3 regions of the Streptomyces sp. NPDC026301 genome follow, and region 3 is predicted to be linked to each of the others. Evidence: riboswitches for the same ligand, from Rfam matches in the RefSeq annotation. Region 3 holds a riboswitch; each other region holds the start of a gene.

What was found. A riboswitch is a leader RNA that binds a small molecule or an ion and turns the genes downstream of it on or off. The one in region 3 is predicted to bind cyclic di-AMP.
Region 1: it holds a riboswitch for cyclic di-AMP, as region 3 does, so the genes downstream of both, ACZ4MH_RS26795 (M23 family metallopeptidase) here and ACZ4MH_RS25300 (M23 family metallopeptidase) in region 3, are expected to answer to the same signal.
Region 2: it holds a riboswitch for cyclic di-AMP, as region 3 does, so the genes downstream of both, ACZ4MH_RS15440 (transglycosylase family protein) here and ACZ4MH_RS25300 (M23 family metallopeptidase) in region 3, are expected to answer to the same signal.

What each region holds. Positions count from the first base shown of each region.
Region 1 is NZ_JBVHPN010000017.1:21,129-27,817, forward strand. Features, by position in the region: gene ACZ4MH_RS26790 (VOC family protein) at 30-461, opposite strand; gene ACZ4MH_RS26795 (M23 family metallopeptidase) at 931-2,109, opposite strand; cyclic di-AMP (ydaO/yuaA leader) riboswitch at 2,121-2,263, opposite strand; gene ACZ4MH_RS26800 (DUF2332 domain-containing protein) at 2,539-3,588, shown strand; gene ACZ4MH_RS26805 (PP2C family protein-serine/threonine phosphatase) at 3,568-4,704, opposite strand; gene ACZ4MH_RS26810 (ATP-binding protein) at 5,039-6,689, opposite strand, start outside.
Region 2 is NZ_JBVHPN010000008.1:25,793-32,481, reverse strand. Features, by position in the region: gene ACZ4MH_RS15445 (transglycosylase family protein) at 1-593, shown strand, start outside; cyclic di-AMP (ydaO/yuaA leader) riboswitch at 869-1,036, shown strand; gene ACZ4MH_RS15440 (transglycosylase family protein) at 1,040-1,729, shown strand; gene eno (phosphopyruvate hydratase) at 2,069-3,349, shown strand; gene ACZ4MH_RS15430 (FtsB family cell division protein) at 3,467-3,856, shown strand; gene ACZ4MH_RS15425 (DUF501 domain-containing protein) at 3,900-4,445, shown strand; gene ACZ4MH_RS15420 (Ppx/GppA phosphatase family protein) at 4,442-5,383, shown strand; gene ACZ4MH_RS15415 (NAD(P)/FAD-dependent oxidoreductase) at 5,806-6,689, shown strand, end outside.
Region 3 is NZ_JBVHPN010000015.1:70,265-76,953, reverse strand. Features, by position in the region: gene ACZ4MH_RS25310 (M16 family metallopeptidase) at 1-917, shown strand, start outside; gene ACZ4MH_RS25305 (M16 family metallopeptidase) at 938-2,305, shown strand; cyclic di-AMP (ydaO/yuaA leader) riboswitch at 2,650-2,807, shown strand; gene ACZ4MH_RS25300 (M23 family metallopeptidase) at 2,820-3,653, shown strand; gene ACZ4MH_RS25295 (GntR family transcriptional regulator) at 3,918-4,616, shown strand; gene ACZ4MH_RS25290 (HPr family phosphocarrier protein) at 4,871-5,152, opposite strand; gene ACZ4MH_RS25285 (bifunctional acetate--CoA ligase family protein/GNAT family N-acetyltransferase) at 5,399-6,689, shown strand, end outside.

The DNA.
Region 1 (6,689 bases), on a different contig from region 3:
CGTCACTCGAATGCCGACTGCCTGCCGCCCTAGCGGTTACTGAGCGGGGACGGTGCCTCCTGGACCGTCCAGCCGTTGCCGTCGGGGTCCTTGAAGAACATGAAGGAGTTCCACGTCTCGCCGCGGCCTTCGGCCCAGCCCTCGGCGCCGAGATGCTGTACCGGACCGACCTCCACCCCGCGCCGTACCAGCTCCGCGTGGGCCGCTTCGATGTCCACCACGCACAGCTGCAGGCCCTGGAGCGAGCCCGGGGCCATGGCGGACTGGCCGGGTGCCGGCGGCAGGCCCTGGATGAGGGCGATCGAGCAGCGCGAACCGGGCGGGGTCAGCTGGATGATCCGTACCCCTTCGGCGACTTGCGAGTCCACGTCGGCCTTGAAGCCGCACTGTTCTTCGTAGAAGCGCTTCGCACGGTCCTGGTCGGTGACGGGGACGGTGACAACTTCGAGGGTCCACTCCACTGGGGCCGTCCTTGGCTCGGCGCCGTTCTTCTTGGGGCGCGGTGGCGGGGGCCCGTTCATTCTGCGGGAGCGGGATGGGTTGCGCTCGCCGGACGGCCGAAGATACGCCCGGCGGCCCGATGGCCCCCGCGGTGTGCGGGTGGCCATCAGGGCCGCCGTGGTGTGCGGGCCCGCGCTACGCGGAGACCCGGCCGTCGGCCACCGCCTCTCCCCTCCTGCTAGTACGCCCGGTTCCCGGTCGCGGCGGAGCGGGGCGCACGAGGCGGCGGCGACGGCGGACAAGTGCCCCGGACGGGCGGACGGAAGCCCGGCGGGCGGAGGATGGCCCGAAGGCGCGCCCGAAGACGACCCCGAAGGCGACCCCGGAGAGCGGGCGTTCTCAGACCTTCACGCCATCGTCGTCATCAGACGTCGTCATCAGACGTCGTCGTCAGGCGTCGTCGTCAGGCGTCGTCGTCAGGCGTCGTCGTCAGACCTTCAGCCCGTGGTCGCGCAGCCACGGCATCGGGTCGACCGGCGTGTCCGGGCTCGGGCGGACCTCCAGGTGGAGGTGCGGGCCCGTGACATTGCCAGTGGCGCCGACCCGGCCGATGACGTCGCCGGCGTTCACCTTGCCCGAGGTCTTCACCATCGAGGAGAGGTGGCAGTACCAGAGCTCGGTGCCGTCGTCGAGGGTGACGACGATGCGGTAGCCGTACGAGCCCGCCCAGCCGGCCTGCGTGATCGTGCCGCCGTGCACGGCCTTGGCCGGGGTACCGGTCGGGGCGGCGAAGTCCAGCCCTGTGTGGTCGGCGGCCCAGCGGTCGCCGCCCTGTCCGAAGGTGGCGGTGATGGTGAAAGAGGAGACCGGGAGGGTGTAGCTCTTGGCCAGTTCGGCGAGCTCGGCGGCGCGGGCGGCGGCCGCCTTCTTGCGCGCCTCTTCCTCGGCCTTGGCCTTGGCTTCCGCCGCGGCCTTCTTCTTCGCGCTCTCGGCGTGCTTCTGGCGCTCGGCCGCGTCCGCCTCGGCCTGCTGGACCGCGGCCTGTTCGGCGGTCTCGCGGGCCTCCTGGTCGGCGGAGCTCTGCGCCTGTTCGGCCTGCTCCAGGATGCGGGCGCGGAGCGCCTCGCCGCCGCCCTGCGCGGACTCGCCGCCGCCCGCCCGGGTGAACGGGCCGCCCTGCGCACCGTCCGCGCCCGTACCGGAGGAGTCGTGGGAGACCAGACCGCCGATGCCCGGCAGGCTCTCCGCCGCGGGGAGTTTCTCGGATACGTGTTCGGCCATGCTGCCCAGGTCGGGCATGGATATGGAGACCTGCGGCTTGCCCTGCGCGGAGGCCATGCCGCCCGCGCCGACCGCCGCGATGACGCCGACGCCCAGGACCGTACTGCTGCGGGCGAGGCCGCCGCCGCGCTGCTTGGCCACGCGGTGCCGGCCGCGTACGGGGCGTACGGACTCCTCGGTGGGGTTCCACTCCTCCCACGGGCCGCCCGCCGCACCCGGATCGCTCACGGCGGGGAAGGTGGCGGTGTCGGCGGGCGCCGGCTCGGCGTGCGTCCTGGGGGACTCGTGGGTGCCGTGCGCCGCGTACGCATCGTGGGTGCGGTACGAGTCGTGCGCGAGGTGCGGGGACCCGGGAGACGGGTCGGGGGCAGGCTTGTTGGACGCCACGGGGGCGCACTCCTTTCCTTCCTTCTCGCCTACCGGGTTAGCTGACGGGTTCGGAGCAGGAAGGTCTCCTACGGGCGGCTCCGGGGGGAGTCGTCCGATTCACCCCAAGGTGGTGGTTCCCCGGTTCCCTGGGCAGGTGGTGCGGTGGTGAAGTGCGCTTATGGGATTCGGCGTCGGCCGCGCGGTGCCGCCTCTTGCGACGGCTGGTCCGACCGCGCTGCGTTATCGGACAGTAATGGACGGGACGGCCGGATTCCAAGCGTTCCCCGGAATCCGTACGCCCGCTGAGCTGGACTTATGCCACCAGTCATGACCAAATGGGGGCGAGTTGACCGGGCATCGGAAACCCGTAGCGGACTGATCGTTTGTCAGTTGTTATGCGGAGGGGTGCGCAGCGATTACGTACAGTGAGAGCAGTAACGTCTGATCATGGTCGTCAACAGCGCGCAGGCAGTGGCGGATCGGTACGCGGAGTTCTCGTGGCAGCAGGCGCGGGGCGAGTCCGAAGCGCATGAGGAGCTGACCGCCCGCATCAGCCAGGACCCGGAATTCTGCGACTTCCTGGGCGCCTCCCTGCCGCCCGGCAACAAGCAGCAGCCCAATCTCCTGCTCGCCGCCGTCCGTTACCTCGACGGCCCGCACGCCGACCAGGGGCCGCGCGGCGACTTCGCGTACCGCACGTGGCGCGAGTGGACGATCCGGCACTGGGACGACGTACGCGACGTCATGATGCGGCGGCTCACGCAGACCAACGAACCCGCGCGCTGCGCCACACTGCTGCCGCTCCTCGCCCGGCTCCCCCAGCCGCTCGCGCTCCTGGAGGTCGGCGCGTCGGCCGGGCTGTGCCTGCACCCGGACCGGTACCGCTATCGCTACGACGACGGACCGGAGTTCGGCGCTCCGGACAGCCCGGTCGTCTTTTCCTGCCGTACGTCCCCGGGCACGCCGGTACCGACCGGGCTGCCCCGGATCGCCTGGCGGGCGGGGATCGACCTGAACCCGCTCGACGTGGCCGACGCCGACGACGTGCGCTGGCTCCAGGCGCTGATCTGGCCCGGGTCGACGCCCGATGCGGCGGAACGTCAGCGGCGTCAGCGCGACGCCATCGAGGCCGTACGGCAGGCACCGCCGGCTCCGCTCGTGCGCGGCGACCTCCTGGACGAGCTGCCCGCGCTGGCCGCGCGGGCGCCGCGCGACGCGACGCTGGTGGTCTTCCACACGGCCGTGCTGACGTATCTGCCGCTGGAGCGCCGCGAGGAGTTCGCCCGGGTCGTACGGTCGGTCCTGGTGGACCGGGCCGGGCACTGGGTCTCCAACGAGCACCACAGCGTGCTGCCGTGGCTGCCCGGACCGCGCCCCGCCGACGCGCACCAGCTCACCCTCGCGCTCGACGGCCACCCGGTCGCCCTCACGGGCCAGCACGGACAGAGCGTGCAGTGGCTGGAGGAGGCACCGTCCCTACCCCTCCGGTCTTCGTAGCGCCAGCAGGGCCATGTCGTCCGCCGTCTCCCCTCCCGTGTGCCGTGCCACGTCGTCCACCAGGGCGTCCAGCAGCGCGTCGGGACCGGTGAACAGCCGGCCGGCCAGCCGGACCGCCGGCTGGTAGAACACGCCCCCGCTGTCCCGCGCCTCGGTCACCCCGTCGGTGAACAGCAGCAGCATCGCGCCGGGCGGGAAATCGGCCTGGTCGGCCCGGTCCGGCCAGCCCGCGACCTCGCTCAGCCCGAGCGGCAGCGCCGGGGCCCGCGGCTCCAGCTCGCGCAGCGTGCCGTCCGCGCACAGCAGCAGCGGCGCCGGATGGCCGCGGTTCAGCACCCGCAGCACGCCGCGATGCTCGGACGGCACCTCGGCGAGCACCGCCGTGGTGAACCCCTCGAACTGGTCCAGCCCCGCCCGCCGGCTCCCCTCGCGCTGCAGCGCCCGCTCCAGCCGCCCCGCCACCGCCTCCAGCGTGGCCTCCTGCTCCGCGGCCTCCCGGAAGGCGCCGATGACGATCACGGCGGCCTCCACCGCCTCCAGGCCCTTGCCCCGCACGTCGCCGACGATGAGCCGTACGCCGTGCGGGGTGTCCTGCACGGCGTACAGATCGCCCCCGATACGGGCATCCGCCTGCGCCGCTTCGTACCGCGCGGCGACGTCGAGCCCGCTGATGCGGTCCGGCGGCAGCGGCAGTACGGCCCGCTGGGCGGCCTCCGCCACGTCGCGCACGGAGGCGAGCCGGGCGTCGGTCATCCGCACGGCCCTGTTGATACCGAGCGCCAGGAGGGCGACGACCAGGACCGTCACCGCTTCGGTGTACGACTCGTAGCCGCCGGTCCGGCCGTGGAAGACGGCCACGCCCAGCTCCGCCAGTACGGACAGGACGCTGACCAGCGCCGTGTTCCGCAGCGAGTACAGCGGCGCGGCGACCAGCGGCGCCGCCGAGAAGAACGGCGCGGCGGTGTACCGGGTCGGCGTCAGGAGGTCGAAGGCCAGCCCGCCGATCAGGAGCACAGCGGGCAGCCAGCAGACCAGCCGGCGGCTGACCGGCGACAGCCCGTCCCGACGGGCCCGCCGCTCCCGGTCGCCCGGCACGCCCACTCTGCCTCGCCCCATCCGCACCGGCCTCCTTCCCCCACCGCTCTCCGTACCGCCGTACCGCCGTCCCAGGGTGTCCGCCGCGGCACCGCGCGGCGACTCTTCGAGGGCCGGACGGGTCACGGTCACGGTCACGACCACGAGCCCCCTCCGGATGCCACCGATGCGTTCGGATACCTCTGGATGTGTCTGGACACTCTTTCAACTCCTGACCGGCGTACAGGCGTTCCCGGCCGGCGGAAGATCCGCGGAAGAAGGGTGTGCGCAGCTGCGGCGCGCGCCCATCCATCACGGGCGCGCCCCGACCATCACGGGCGCGCCCCGGCCTTCCGCCGGGCAGCCGGAGCCGGGTTCAACGCCCGCGTCGGACAGCAGTGAGGCCGTCGTCCATACCGCTCTCCAGGCCCTTGCGGAAGGCTGCCTCGTACGCCGCTTCGCCAAGGGCTCGCCGGGCGCGGTCCTCGCAGGACCGGCGAACGGCGGCGAGTCCCGGCGAATCCATCTGCGCGCTGCCGACGACCTGCCAGACCTGCTGGCCAAGGCCCAGCAGCCACGCCGACTGCTCCCCGTCGCCGTCGGCCAGGACCGCCGAAGCCAGCGCGTCCAGGGCCACCGCGGTTCCCGTGGTGTTGTGGAGCGCCCAGTGCCCCCTCATCGCCTGGCGGGCATGGCCCGTCGCCGAGTGCGGGTCTCCCTGCGCGAGGTCCACCAACGCCCGCATGTAGTCCGCGTAGGCACACACCCAGCGCTCGCCGTATCGCCGGCATTCCGCCCGCAGCTCATCGGCCACGACCCGGGCGTGGGCGAACTCCTTCATCAGCACGTGGGTGAACAGGCGGCACAGGCGGACCTGGAGCTCGGCGATCTCGTAGCGTGCCTCCCGGACGCGTCGGTGCAGGACTCCGTCGAGTACCTCGGCCGCGCGGACAAGCTCTCCCCTCATCGCAAGGCTCATCCCCAGGACCCCGGCACCGGCGGCGACAGCTCCGGTGTCCTCCTGGCCCGGCTGCAACGCGGCGGCCGCACAGGCCGCTCCGCAGCGGCCCGCCGCCTCCAGGTCTCCTTGGGAGAAGGCGATGGATCCGCGGGCGAAGAGCGCCCAGGTCCGCGCCGGGCCGGGCTCGGGTTCCGGATCGAGTACCAGGTCCAGGTACCGCTGTCCGTCCCGGCTGAACCCGCAGTAGCGCCAGAGGAAACCCAGACACCCGGCCATCTCCACGGCGGTGTGGCGTTCCTGTCCGGTCAGGCAGAAGTCCATGGCGGCCCGCATGTTGGCGTGCTCGGCGATGACGCGCTCGCACCACAGCACCTGGTCGGGCCCGACCCACTCGTCGCAGCCCCGCCGTGCCACACGCAGGTAGTGATCACGGTGCCGACGGCGCGTCTGCCGCTCCTCGTCCAGCTCGTGCAGCCACTGCCCGCCGTACTCGCGGACGGTGTCGAGCATCGCGTACCGGGGGCCGTGCGGGGTCTCCGTACGCTGCAGGACGGACTTGTCCACCAGGCGGGACAGGAGCTCCGGCACCTGGTGACCGCTGAGCGGACCCCCTTCGCAAACCCGTTCGGCCGCCTCCTGCTCAAAACCGCCGGCGAACACCGAGAGCCGGGCCCACGCCAGCCGCTCCAGCGGGGCACACAGCTCGTGGCTCCAGCCGATCGTGGTGCGCAGCGCCAGGTGCCTGCGCTCGCCCTCGCCGTGCCACGGGTCGGGGGAGGTCAGGGTCTCGAAGCGGGCGTGCAACCGCTCACGGAGCCGGTCCAGGGGCATCTCCGGCAGCCGGGCGGCAGCGAGTTCGATGGCGAGGGGAATGCCTTCCAGGCGTGCGCAGATCTCGGCCACCGCCGCGCCGTCCCCCGCCGCGAGGACCGTACCGGGTGCGGCTTCGGCGGCGCGCTCCATGAACAGCACCGTCGCATCGGACAGCACCGTCGCATCGGACAGCACCGCAGCGTCGGACAGCACCACCGCATCGGACAGCACCGCAGCATCGGGCGGTACCGAC
Region 2 (6,689 bases), on a different contig from region 3:
CCGCGCCGCAGCCCTCCGACGACGGCTCCGCGAGCGGCAGCGACTCCGGCGACACCCAGCCGTCGGGCGGCGCCACGGACGGCGCCACGGATGGTGCCACCGACGAGCCGTCGGCCACGCCCTCCGCCACGCCGTCCGGCGACGGCACGGACTCCGGTGACGCGCGGCCCTCCGAAGGCGCCTCCGAGCAGCCCACCGCCGACCCGTCGGCCGACCCCACCACCGACCCGTCGACCGCTCCGTCGACCGAGCCCTCGGACTCCGCGCAGCCCTCCGAGGGGGCCACCGAGCCGCCCGCGTCGTCCGACGGCGGCGCCTCCGCGCCCGGTACCGGCCGGCACCGCGGCGGTACCGACGACGGCAAGGACGGGCGTCCCGAGGGGCGGCACGCCTCGCGCGGCGGTGACGCCCACCGCGGTACCGGGGAGGGCGACGGCGTGTACACAGTGCGGCCGGGCGACAGCCTCTCCGCGATCGCGGAGGAGCACGGGCTGGCCGAGGGGTGGGCCGGCCTCTACGACGCCAACGAGGGTGTCGTCGGAGCTGATCCGGACCTTATTCAGCCAGGTCAGCGCCTCGACCTCGGCCAGTGACCGCGGGCCGCACGGCGTAAGTGCGGGATGGTTGCCCCCATTTGGGGAAAGTGAGACATGGGTCTCGTCCCGAGGTATTCCGTCCGCCCTGTCCGTTCTTTCCATACCGTGTTCGACCTGCGCAAACGGATGCCACCGGTGATCGAAAACCGCAAAGTGTCCTGCGAAAAGGTGGTTTGAACCGCCGAGGGGTGTGTGTTTACGTTCTTCACCGCTCGCACCAAGCGAGCCCGCCGATCATTCGCCGAATCCTGCCGGTGATCGGTCGGACAACCGTCGCGCAAGCGCCGTAGGCAGGAGCGGGGGACCCAAGGTAAGTGCCGTACGCAGCGGAAACGCAGCGGCCGGCTTGGGGTGAAGCCGGATGTGCGACAGCGCATCCGGCCGGGCCACTCACAGCCCGAACCCGACAGCTCACCTCGCAGGCGTCGGTGAGGGAGAACAACATGCTCAAGGGCAAGCACCGCCGCCCCTCGAAGGCCGTCCGTGTCGCCACGCTCGCCGGTGTCGCAGGCGCCGCCGTGGCCGTCCCGCTGATGGCCGCCGGTTCCGCCAACGCCGCCTCGGTCGCCACCTGGGACAAGGTCGCCCAGTGCGAGTCCGGTGGCAACTGGTCGATCAACACCGGCAACGGCTACTACGGCGGCCTGCAGTTCAACAACAGCTCCTGGGCCGCCGCGGGTGGCACCAAGTACGCCCCGCGCGCCGACCTGGCCACCAAGGACCAGCAGATCGCCACCGCCGAGAAGCTGCTCGCCATGCAGGGCCCGGGTGCCTGGGGCTGCGCCGGTGCCGGCGGCCTGACCGCCGGTGGCCCGTCCGCGCAGGTGAACACCGGTGGCTCCGGCCAGGTCCAGCAGCAGGCCGCCCCGAAGCAGGAGGCGCCGAAGCAGCAGGCCGCGCCGCAGCAGCAGGCCCCGAAGCAGCAGGCCGCGCCGCAGCCGCAGCCCGTGCAGCCCAAGGCCGACCCGAAGCCGGTGACCGGCCACGGCAACTACACCGTGAAGTCCGGCGACACCCTGGGCAAGATCGCCAAGGCGCACGGCGCCGACTGGAAGACCGTCTACGCGAAGAACAAGTCGGTCGTCGGCGGCAACCCGAACCTGATCTTCCCCGGCCAGAAGCTCAACGTCTGAGCCGGTACAGGCCGGCACCTCAACGTCCGAGCCGGTACCCGGCAGGCGTGAGAGCCGCCCCGTGAGACCGCCCCGCCGCGACGCGTCCCCCCGAGCGCGCCACGGCGGGGCTTTCGCGTTGGCGCGGCGGGGCAGTGCACCGGCATCCGGGCGGGCCGCCGCTCAGATGCGTACGGACCGTTTTGCCCGGTACGTCCGCTACAAAATGCGGACGCTACCTCCCGTATTGCGGGCCTTTGGGTCCTTTTTCGTCTCACAGACGGGGCTAGGGGCAGGCGTAGGAGCCGTGGGCCGTTAGGCTCGTGCTGCAGAACTCCAGAAACCCACGAAGGAGACAACGTGCCGTCGATCGACGTCGTCGTAGCTCGCGAGATCCTCGACTCGCGAGGCAACCCCACGGTCGAGGTCGAGGTCGGCCTCGACGACGGCAGCACCGGCCGCGCGGCCGTGCCGTCGGGCGCCTCCACCGGCGCCTTCGAGGCCATCGAGCTGCGTGACGGCGACCCGAACCGTTACCTCGGCAAGGGCGTCGAGAAGGCCGTGCTGGCCGTCATCGAGCAGATCGGCCCCGAGCTGGTCGGCTACGACGCCACCGAGCAGCGCCTCATCGACCAGGCGATGTTCGACCTGGACGCCACCGACAACAAGGGCTCCCTGGGCGCCAACGCGATCCTGGGCGTCTCGCTGGCCGTCGCGCACGCCGCGTCCGAGGCCAGCGACCTGCCGCTGTTCCGCTACCTCGGTGGCCCGAACGCGCACGTCCTGCCCGTCCCGATGATGAACATCCTGAACGGCGGCTCGCACGCCGACTCCAACGTGGACATCCAGGAGTTCATGATCGCCCCGATCGGCGCGGAGTCCTTCTCCGAGGCGCTGCGCTGGGGCGCCGAGGTCTACCACACCCTCAAGAAGGTCCTGAAGAACAAGGGCCTGGCCACCGGCCTGGGCGACGAGGGCGGCTTCGCCCCGAACCTCGGCTCCAACCGTGAGGCCCTCGACCTCATCCTGGAGGCCATCACGGAGGCCGGCTACGCCCCCGGCCAGGACATCGCGCTGGCGCTGGACGTCGCCGCCTCCGAGTTCTACAAGGACGGCGTGTACGAGTTCGAGGGCAAGAGCCGCTCGGCCGCCGAGATGACCGAGTACTACGAGGAGCTCGTCGCCTCGTACCCGCTCGTCTCCATCGAGGACCCGCTCTTCGAGGACGACTGGGCCGGCTGGAACGTCATCACCGAGAAGCTCGGCACCAAGGTGCAGCTGGTGGGCGACGACCTGTTCGTCACCAACCCCGAGCGCCTGGCCCGCGGCATCGAGGAGAACTCGGCCAACGCCCTCCTGGTCAAGGTCAACCAGATCGGTTCGCTGACCGAGACCCTGGACGCCGTCGAGCTGGCCCAGCGCAACGGCTTCAAGTGCATGATGTCGCACCGCTCCGGCGAGACCGAGGACGTCACCATCGCCGACCTGGCCGTCGCCACCAACTGCGGCCAGATCAAGACCGGCGCCCCGGCCCGCTCCGAGCGCGTGGCCAAGTACAACCAGCTGCTGCGCATCGAGGAGATCCTCGACGACGCGGCGGTGTACGCGGGCCGCAGCGCCTTCCCGCGTTTCAAGGGCTGAGTTCTGGCCTACGGGGGCTGATGGTCCCCACCTCCGTACGTCCCCGGCAGCGGTCCCGTACCGTTGCCGGGGACGTACGTACGCCGTCGCGTACGCAGCCACCCAGGGGAGGCCACCGTGTTCCGCCGCAGCCGGCTCACCGGGCGCGCCGCGCTCCTCGTGCTCGTGCTGTGCTCGCTGGTCGTGGCCCTCGCGTATCCGATAAGGGCGTACGTCTCCCAGCGCTCGGACATCGCCGATCAGCGCCGTGAGGCCGAGACGGCCCGGGAGGCGGTGCAGCGGCTGCGCCAGGAGAAGGCCCGCTGGCAGGACCCCGCCTACGTACGCCAGCAGGCCCGCCGCCACCTGCACTACGTGCTGCCGGGCGAGACCGGTTACACCGTCGTGGACGGCACCGGCGCGAGCCGGCCGCAGGCCGGCCGGAGTGCCGTGCAGCGCCCCTGGTACGAAGCCATCTGGTCCGGCCTGGACTCCGCCGACGCGCGCCACAGGGCCGCCGGGGGATGATGGGGCGGCCGACCGTTCAACCCTGACGACAAGAGAAGCCTGCATGGACACGCCGCCTCCCCAGACCGAGCCCACCGAGCCCACCGACGCGGACGTCGCGGCGTTCCGGGAGCAGCTGGGCCGCCCGCCGCGCGGCCTGCGCGCCATCGCGCACCGCTGCCCCTGCGGCAACCCCGACGTCGTCGAGACGGCCCCGCGCCTGGAGGACGGCACGCCCTTCCCCACGCTGTACTACCTCACCTGCCCGCGCGCGGCCTCCGCGATCGGCACGCTGGAGGCGAACGGCGTGATGAAGGAGATGAGCGAGCGGCTGGCCACCGACCCGGAGCTCGCCGCCGCCTACCGCGCGGCGCACGAGGACTACATCCGCCGCCGGGACGCCATCGAGGTGCTGCAGGGCTTCCCGAGCGCCGGCGGCATGCCGGACCGGGTGAAGTGCCTGCACGTCCTGGTCGGCCACTCGCTGGCGGCCGGTCCCGGCGTCAACCCGCTGGGCGACGAGGCCATCGCCATGCTGCCGGAGTGGTGGAAGAAGGGGCCGTGCGTGAGCCCGTGCGGCGCCGGCGACGACGAAGGAGACGCCAAGTGACCCGGGTCGCGGCCATCGACTGCGGTACGAACTCCATCCGCCTGCTCGTGGCGGACGCCGACCCGGAGACGGGCGAGCTGAAGGACCTGGACCGGCGGATGAAGATCGTCCGGCTCGGCCAGGGCGTGGACCGTACCGGTCGGCTGGCCCCGGAGGCGCTGGAGCGGACCTTCGCGGCCTGCCGTGAGTACGCCGCCGTCATCGAGGAGCTGGGCGCCGAGCGGGTGCGCTTCGTGGCGACCTCGGCCTCGCGCGACGCGGAGAACCGCGACGACTTCGTGCGCGGCGTGGTGGACATCCTGGGCGTCGAGCCCGAGGTGATCACCGGCGACCAGGAGGCGGAGTTCTCCTTCACGGGCGCGACGAAGGAGCTGAAGGGCCGCGAGGACCTGACCAAGCCGTACCTGGTCGTGGACATCGGCGGTGGCTCGACCGAGTTCGTACTGGGCGACGAAGACGTGCGGGCCGCCCGCTCCGTCGACATCGGCTGTGTGCGGATGACCGAGCGGCACCTCGTGCACGACGGCGAGGTCACCGACCCGCCGACGCCGGACCAGATCACCGCCATAAAGGCGGACGTCGCCGCGGCGCTGGACCAGGCCGCCGAGAGCGTCCCGCTGGGCGAGGCGCGCACGCTGGTGGGGCTGGCCGGCTCGGTGACCACGGTGGCCGCGATCGCGCTGGGCCTGGAGGAGTACGACTCGGCCGCCATCCACCACTCGCGGATCCCGCTGGCCGAGGTCCGGGAGATCACCGAGTCGCTGCTGGGCTCCACGCACGACGAGCGCGCGGCGATCCCGGTGATGCACCCGGGCCGGGTGGACGTGATCGCCGCGGGCGCCCTCGTACTGCTTTCGATCATGGAGCGTACGGGCGCTCAGGAGGTCGTCGTCTCGGAGCACGACATCCTGGACGGGATCGGCTGGAGCCTCGCCTGAGAGGGCCGTTGACGGCCTCTGAGAGGTGCCCGGGAGGGGCCTCGGAGCGTGCGAATCCCGCGTTCCGGGGCCCCTTCGCGACGTGTCGCCGAGAAAGTTCGTGAAACTCTTCACATGAAAAAAGGGCCCGTTGGGCCAACAAACCGTCCGCCGGGACGCCGTACGGGGCTCACTTGGGCGGGCCGCCCTTGGAATGTGCGCTTTCGACAGTGTTAAAGAAGCGCTTATGTGGCCCGTGGTCCAGCCTCACAAAGGCGTGCAACGCCTGATGAGAAGGGGTGTCCAACGCTCGGCCGTACCCCGTGGTTCCCCGGTGGCGCTATGGCGTCGATCACGAAGGCGCGGAGTGTAGCAGACCCCTCCCGCATGCTTGTGAAGGCCCTCACGAGCGACCCCCCAAGTGGGGGTGGATACTCGATGACATGAGCACCACGGAGCGTCCCAGGATCCTCGTAGTAGGCGGTGGGTACGTAGGCCTGTACGCGGCACGCCGCATCCTCAAGAAGATGCGGTACGGCGAGGCGACCGTCACGGTCGTCGACCCGCGCTCGTACATGACGTACCAGCCCTTCCTCCCCGAAGCTGCGGCCGGCAGCATCTCTCCGCGCCACGTCGTGGTTCCGCTGCGACGTGTGCTGCCCAAGGCGGAGGTCCTCACCGGCCGCGTCACGACCATCGACCAGGACCGCAAGGTCGCCACCGTCGCGCCGCTGGTCGGCGAGGCGTACGAGCTGCCCTTCGACTACCTGGTCATCGCGATGGGCGCGGTCTCGCGTACCTTCCCGATCCCCGGCCTGGCCGAGAACGGCATCGGGATGAAGGGCGTCGAGGAGGCCATCGGCCTGCGCAACCACGTCCTCGAGCAGCTCGACAAGGCCGACTCCACGACGGACGAGGAGGTCCGCCGCAAGGCGCTGACCTTCGTCTTCGTCGGCGGCGGCTTCGCCGGCGCGGAGACCGTCGGCGAGGTCGAGGACATGGCCCGCGACGCCGCGAAGTACTACACGAACGTGAAGCGCGAGGACATGCGCTTCCTCCTGGTCGACGTCGCCGACAAGATCCTCCCCGAGGTCGGCCCGAAGCTCGGCGCCTACGGCAAGGAGCACCTGGAAGGCCGCGGCGTCGAGGTCTACCTCAAGACCGGCATGGACTCCTGCGTGGACGGCCACGTGGTCCTGAACAACGGCCTCGAGGTCGACGCCAACACCATCGTGTGGACCGCGGGCGTCAAGCCGAACCCGGCGCTGTCCCGCTTCGGTCTGCCGCTGGGCCCGCGCGGCCACGTCGACACCGCCGCCACCCTCCA
Region 3 (6,689 bases):
CGGCGATGGCCTACCCCGAGGGCCACCCGTACCACCACACGCCCATCGGGTCCATGGCCGACCTGGACGCCGCCTCCCTGGAGGACGCGCGGAACTTCTTCCGCACGTACTACGCGCCCAACAACGCCGTGCTGTCCATCGTGGGCGACATCGACCCCGAGCGGACCCTCGCCTGGGTGGAGAAGTACTTCGGCTCCATCCCCGGCCACGACGGCAAGCAGCCGCCGCGGGACGGCTCGCTGCCCGAGATCATGGGCCGGGAGCTGCGCGAGGTCGTCGAGGAGGAGGTGCCCTCGCGCGCCCTCATGGCGGCGTACCGGCTGCCGCACGACGGCACCCGTGAGGCTGATGCCGCGGACGTCGCGTTGACGATCCTGGGTGGCGGCGAGTCCTCCCGGCTCTACAACCGCCTGGTGCGCCGCGACCGCAGCGCCGTCGCGGCGGGCTTCGGCCTGCTGCGCCTGGCGGGCGCGCCCTCGCTGGGCTGGCTGGACGTGAAGACCTCGCACGGCGTCGAGGTGCCCGCCATCGAGCGGGCCGTCGACGAGGAGCTGAAGCGCTTCGCCGAGGAGGGCCCGACCGCCGAGGAGATGGAGCGCGCGCAGGCCCAGTTGGAGCGCGAGTGGCTGGACCGCCTGGAGACGGTCGCCGGGCGCGCGGACGAACTGGCCCGGTACGCGGTGCTGTTCGGCGACCCGCAGCTCGCGCTGAGCGCCGTACAGCGCGTTCTGGACATCACCCCGGACGAGGTGCAGGCGGTCGCCGCCGCCCGGCTGCGCCCCGACAACCGCGCGGTGCTGGTCTACGAGCCGACCCTGCCCGCCGGGGCCGAGGCCGCGGCCGCCGGGGAGCCGGAGCCCGCCGCGGCCGCCGTCCAGAACGACACCGAGACCAAGACCGAGGAGGCGGCCCAGTGACCGACGCCGTGACCCCGACCATGACCTTCCACCCGCAGCCGCAGGCCGGGCAGCCGAAGCCGTGGGCGTTCCCGGCCCCGGTGCGCGGCGCGCTCGGCAACGGCCTGACGGTGCTGCGCGCCGACCGCCCGGGCCAGCAGGTCGTGGCCGTCGAGATCAACCTCGTCGCGCCGCTGGACGCCGAGCCCGAGGGCCTGGACGGCGTCGCCACGATCATGGCGCGGGCGTTCTCCGAGGGAACCGACAAGCACGACGCCGAGGAGTTCGCCGCCGAGCTGGAGCGCTGCGGCGCCACGCTGGACGCGCACGCGGACCACCCCGGCCTCCGCGTCTCCCTGGAGGTGCCGGCCTCCCGCCTCGTGAAGGCGCTCGGCCTGCTCGCCGACGCCCTGCGCGCCCCGGCCTTCCCGGACAGCGAGGTCGAGCGCCTGGTGCGCAACCGCCTGGACGAGATCCCGCACGAGCTGGCCAACCCGGCCCGGCGCGCCGCGATGGCCCTCTCCAAGGAGCTGTTCCCGGCCACCTCCCGGATGTCCCGGCCGCGCCAGGGCACCGAGGAGACGGTGGCGCGCATCGACGCCGCCGCTGTCCGCGCCTTCTACGAGGCGCACGTACGCCCCGCCACGGCCACCGCCGTCATCGTCGGCGACTTCACCGGGGTGGACCTCGACGCGGCGCTGGAGGAGACCCTGGGCGCGTGGACCGGCTCCGCCGCCGAGCCGGTGGCCGCCTCCCCCATCACCGCCGACGACAGCGGCCGTGTGGTCATCGTCGACCGGCCCGGCGCCGTCCAGACGCAGCTGCTGATCGGCCGCATCGGCGCCGACCGGCACGACCGCGTCTGGCCCGCCCAGGTGCTCGGCACGTACTGCCTGGGCGGCACGCTCACCTCCCGCCTGGACCGCGTGCTGCGCGAGGAGAAGGGCTACACCTACGGCGTACGGGCCTTCGGGCAGGTGCTGCGCTCCTCCGGTGACGGCACGGGCGCGGCGATGCTGGCCATAAGCGGTTCGGTGGACACGGAGTCCACGGGTCCGGCGCTGGAGGACCTGTGGAAGGTGCTGCGGACGCTGGCCGCCGAGGGCCTGACCGACGCCGAGCGCGACGTGGCGGTGCAGAATCTGGTCGGCGTGGCGCCGCTGAAGTACGAGACGGCCGCCGCCGTCGCCGGGACGCTGGCCGACCAGGTCGAGCAGCACCTCCCCGACGACTTCCAGGCGGAGCTGTACCGGCGCATGGCCGAGACCGGCACGGTCGAGGCGACCGCCGCCGCGGTCAGCGCCTTCCCGGTGGACCGGCTCGTCACGGTCCTGGTGGGCGATGCCGCGCAGATCGCGGAGCCGGTGCGGAAGCTGGGCATCGGCGAGGTGTCGGTCGTCACGGGCTGACGCGGGGCGGGCCGGCGGCGGTCGCGGACCGGCGCCGTCCCGGGGCGGTTGCGGTGGTGAATTCGCCTGCGCGGTACGGCGGAAGGACGGGCCGGAACGCGTCGTACCGGTCCCGTCACTGGGTGTCTTGAACCGTGCCAACGCCGCTCACATAGCAGGACATAAAGGGTCCCGGGCCGCCAAAGCGGCCCGGGATCTTCGTTTTTGTCCGGAATGCTGTAGGTGGTTGCCTCCGCCCCGTGTGGCGTCCGGCACAAACTCTCGATTCTGTTTGCTGATCGCGAGATGTCCCCTTTAGCGTCGGTCCGGCTGTTCGTCAGAACTGCGCCGCGCCCGCGGCCGCCGGACAGTCATCGCCGAGTCCCCGTACGGCGCGAGCCAGGGGAGCCGGGGACCCACATGTCCCCTTGGGGTGAATCGGCGTCCTCTCCGGAGGCCGCCGTAGGAGACCTTCCTGCTCCGAACCCGTCAGCTAACCCGGTAGGCGAGAAGGAAGGAAAGGAGTGCGCCGGTCATGGCGTTCACCCGTGCCACCGGCAAGCACCGCCGCCCCGGCCGTGCTGCCCGGACCACCCGCAACATCGCCGGCATAGCCGCCGCGACCGGTGTCGTCGTGTCCATCGCCTCCCCGGCGCTGGCCGCCGCCGAGGACCCGGCCGCCACCGACACCGGCCTGACCCGCGCCATCGCCGACACCGGCGACCGGGTCGCCGACAACATCGTGGCCCAGGCCGACGCGCAGGAGGAGGCCGCCGAGGTCGCCGCCGCCCGTACGCAGGTCGAGGACGCCGCCGTCAAGAACGCCGAGGCCGCCAAGAAGAAGGCCCAGGAGGCTCAGCGCAAGGCCGCGGCCGAGGCGGCCGAGAAGAAGGCCGCCGCCAAGAAGAAGGCGGCGGAGAAGCGCGCCTCGCGCTCCGACGCCCGTACCACGCTCAGCGCCAGTGGCTTCGTCGCGCCGATCGCCGGCAGCTACGTCTCCACCCCGTACAAGGCGTCCAGCGGCCTGTGGTCCTCCGGCAGCCACACCGGCATCGACTTCCACGCCGCCTCCGGCACCGCCGTCCACGCCGTCGGCGCGGGCACGGTCGTCGAGGCCGGCTGGGGCGGCGCGTACGGCAACAACATCGTCCTCAAGATGAACGACGGCACCTACACCCAGTACGGCCACCTGTCGTCCATCGGCGTCTCCGTGGGCCAGCGGGTCTCCGCGAACCAGCAGATCGCGCTGTCCGGCAACACCGGCAACACCACCGGCCCGCACCTGCACTTCGAGGCGCGCACCGGCCCGGAGTACGGCTCGGACATCGACCCGATCGCGTACCTGCGTTCGCACGGCGTCAGCGTCTGAGGGACCCGAGCCTCTGAGGGGCCGCGCACCGTACGGCGTTCCCCGTGTACCACCCGAAGCCCCGGCCCCCGGCCGGGGCTTCGGCGTCTCCGTATGCGCTCCCGTTGCGCTCCCGTCCCCGCCTCCCCGGAACTCCCGCCCATTGGCCAAAAAATATCCATGAATTCGTGACGGCCATCGGAAATGCCGGTCCGGTGTCATAGAGTCACGGAAAAGGCGCCGCCCGGACGGCGTTTCCAGAGGATTACGGCGGAGGCACGGACGATGCGAGGGAACATTTCGGCGCATGCGGTCTGCACGGCGATTCGCGACGACATCGTCTCCGGAACGTTCCCGCCCGGCTCCCGGCTGATCGAGGAACTGCTCGCGTCCCGGTACGGCGTCTCCCGCGTCCCCGTACGCGAAGCGCTGCGCACGCTGGAGTCCGAGGGGTTCGTCACCACGCGGCGGCACGCGGGCGCGTGTGTGGCCGAGCCGACCGAGCAGGAGGCCGCCGACCTCCTGGACATCCGCCTCCTCCTGGAGCCCCTGGGCGCCGCCCGCGCCGCGGCCCGCCGCTCGGCCGCCCATCTGAAGGTACTGCGCGGCCTGGTCCGCCTGGGGCGTGCGAGGGCCCGCCACGGCAGCGCCGCCGACCTGCGGCAACTGGACTGCTGGTTCCACGAGACGCTCGCCCAGGCGTCCGGCAGCGCGAGCATGACGGCGCTGCTCACCCAGCTGCGCCGCAAGATCGACTGGGTGTACGCGATCGACCTGGACCAGCCGTCGCCCGGTGAGGCGGACCGGTCCTGGCAGGAGCACGGCGCGATCGTGGACGCGGTGGCGCGCGGCGACGCCGAGCGCGCCCGCGCACTGACCGCCGCCCATGTGGAGCACGCGCTGCCCGCCCACCGGCTGCGCCGTCCGGCGCCGGCGGTGAGGGAAGTGAAACGGTCCGTAAACACGGCGCGCGTCCGGAATTAACACCGCTGCCGTATACAACTCCTGGGGAATTCCGTACCCCTGCTCCGCCGTGCCCGAATTACTTTTGCGTGGGCCCGATTGTGCGTACCTGATTGCGTGCGCCCGAATGTCTTTTGCGTCGGATCCCGGCCGACGGGAAAGCGGGGAATTCCGTGCAATGCGAACGGCCCCGCCCATGACCCGTGTGCGGGTCACTGTGGCGGGGCCGTGACGGCGGTACCGGGCGGCGTACGGCCGCCGGTCTGCCCGAAGGGTCAGACCGTCTCCGGGAGCTCCTCGAGGCCCTCGGAGACGAGCTTTGCCAGGCGGTCCAGCGCGGCGTCGGCGCCGTCGGCGTCCGAAGCCAGCACGATCTCCTCGCCACCCTGGGCGCCCAGGCCCAGGACCGCGAGCATGGAGGCGGCGTTGACGGGGTTGCCGTCACCCTTGGCGATCGTGACCGGCACGCCGGAAGCGGTGGCCGCACGGACGAAGATCGAGGCGGGGCGGGCGTGCAGACCCTCGGCCCATCCGACATTGACGCGGCGCTCAGCCATGGTGTTGCCCTTCGGGTAGGGAAAGTTGTCTAGACCAGTCTCTCACGCGGGCACCGGTGGTCCGGTGTGCCCAGCCCCCGTGAGCGCTCGGATCCTAGAAGTCCAAGCCTGCGTCACGCCCAGGCTGTACGCATGCTGAGACCCGGTCGTACGCACCGTCCCGCCCCGGAGCACGTACGGTCGTCCCCGAGGCGCCCCGGACGCTTCGGCCGCCCCCGGATACGCACACGGTCGTACGCTGTCCGCATGGAGACGTCGTCGGATGCCGCCGCCTACCCCGCTCACTGGGAAGCCGACGTGGTGCTGCGTGACGGCGGCACCGCCCGGATCCGCCCCATCACCCCGGACGACGCGGAGCGCCTGGTCTCCTTCTACGAGCAGGTCTCCGACGAGTCGAAGTACTACCGCTTCTTCGCGCCCTACCCCCGGCTCTCCGACCGCGACGTGCACCGCTTCACCCACCACGACTACGTGGACCGGGTCGGGCTCGCCGCCTTCGTGGGCGGCGAGATGATCGCCACCGTCCGGTACGACCGCATCAACGCCGACGGCCGGCCCGCCACCGGCCCCGACGCCGACCAGGCCGAGATCGCCTTCCTCGTGCAGGACGCGCACCAGGGCCGCGGCGTGGCCTCCGCGCTCATGGAGCACGCCGCCGCGGTCGCGCGCGAGCGCGGCATCCGGCGCTTCGCCGCCGAGGTGCTGCCCGCCAACACCAAGATGATCAAGGTGTTCACGGACGCCGGATACACCCAGAAGCGCACCTTCGAGGACGGCGTCGTCCGCCTCGAATTCGACCTGGAGCCCACCGAGCAGTCCGTCGCCGTCATGCGCGGCCGCGAGCACCGCGCCGAGGCCCGCTCCGTACAGCGGCTGCTCGCCCCCGGGTCGATCGCCGTCATCGGTACGGGGCGCGCCCCCGGAGGCGTCGGCCGCTCCGCCCTCCGCAACATCCTCGACTCCGGCTTCACCGGCCGCACGTACGCCGTCAACCACGCCTTCCCCGAAGGCGGCAGCACGCTGGACCCGGAGGGCGTACCGGCCCACCGCTCCCTCCGGGACATCCCCGGCCCCGTCGACCTGGCCGTCGTCGCCGTGCCCGCCGCGCACGTCCCCGATGTCGTGCGCGACTGCGGCGAGCACGGCGTACAGGGGCTGATCGTCCTCACCTCCGGTTACGCGGAGGCCGGACCCGAAGGGCGCGAGAAGCAGCGCGCACTGCTGCGCCAGGCCCGCTCGTACGGCATGCGGCTGGTCGGCCCGAACGCGTTCGGGCTGATCAACACCGCGCCCGCCGTCCGCCTCAACGCCTCCCTCTCGCCCCGGCTGCCCGGTGCGGGCCGCGTCGGCCTGTTCACCCAGTCCGGCGCGATCGGCATCGGCCTGCTCAGCGCCCTCCAGGAGCGCGGCCCCGGGGACGGCGCGATCGCCGGCGTCTCCACCTTCGTATCCGCCGGCAACCGCGCCGACGTCTCCGGCAACGACCTGCTCCAGTACTGGTACGAGGACCCCGACACGGACGTCGCGCTGCTGTACC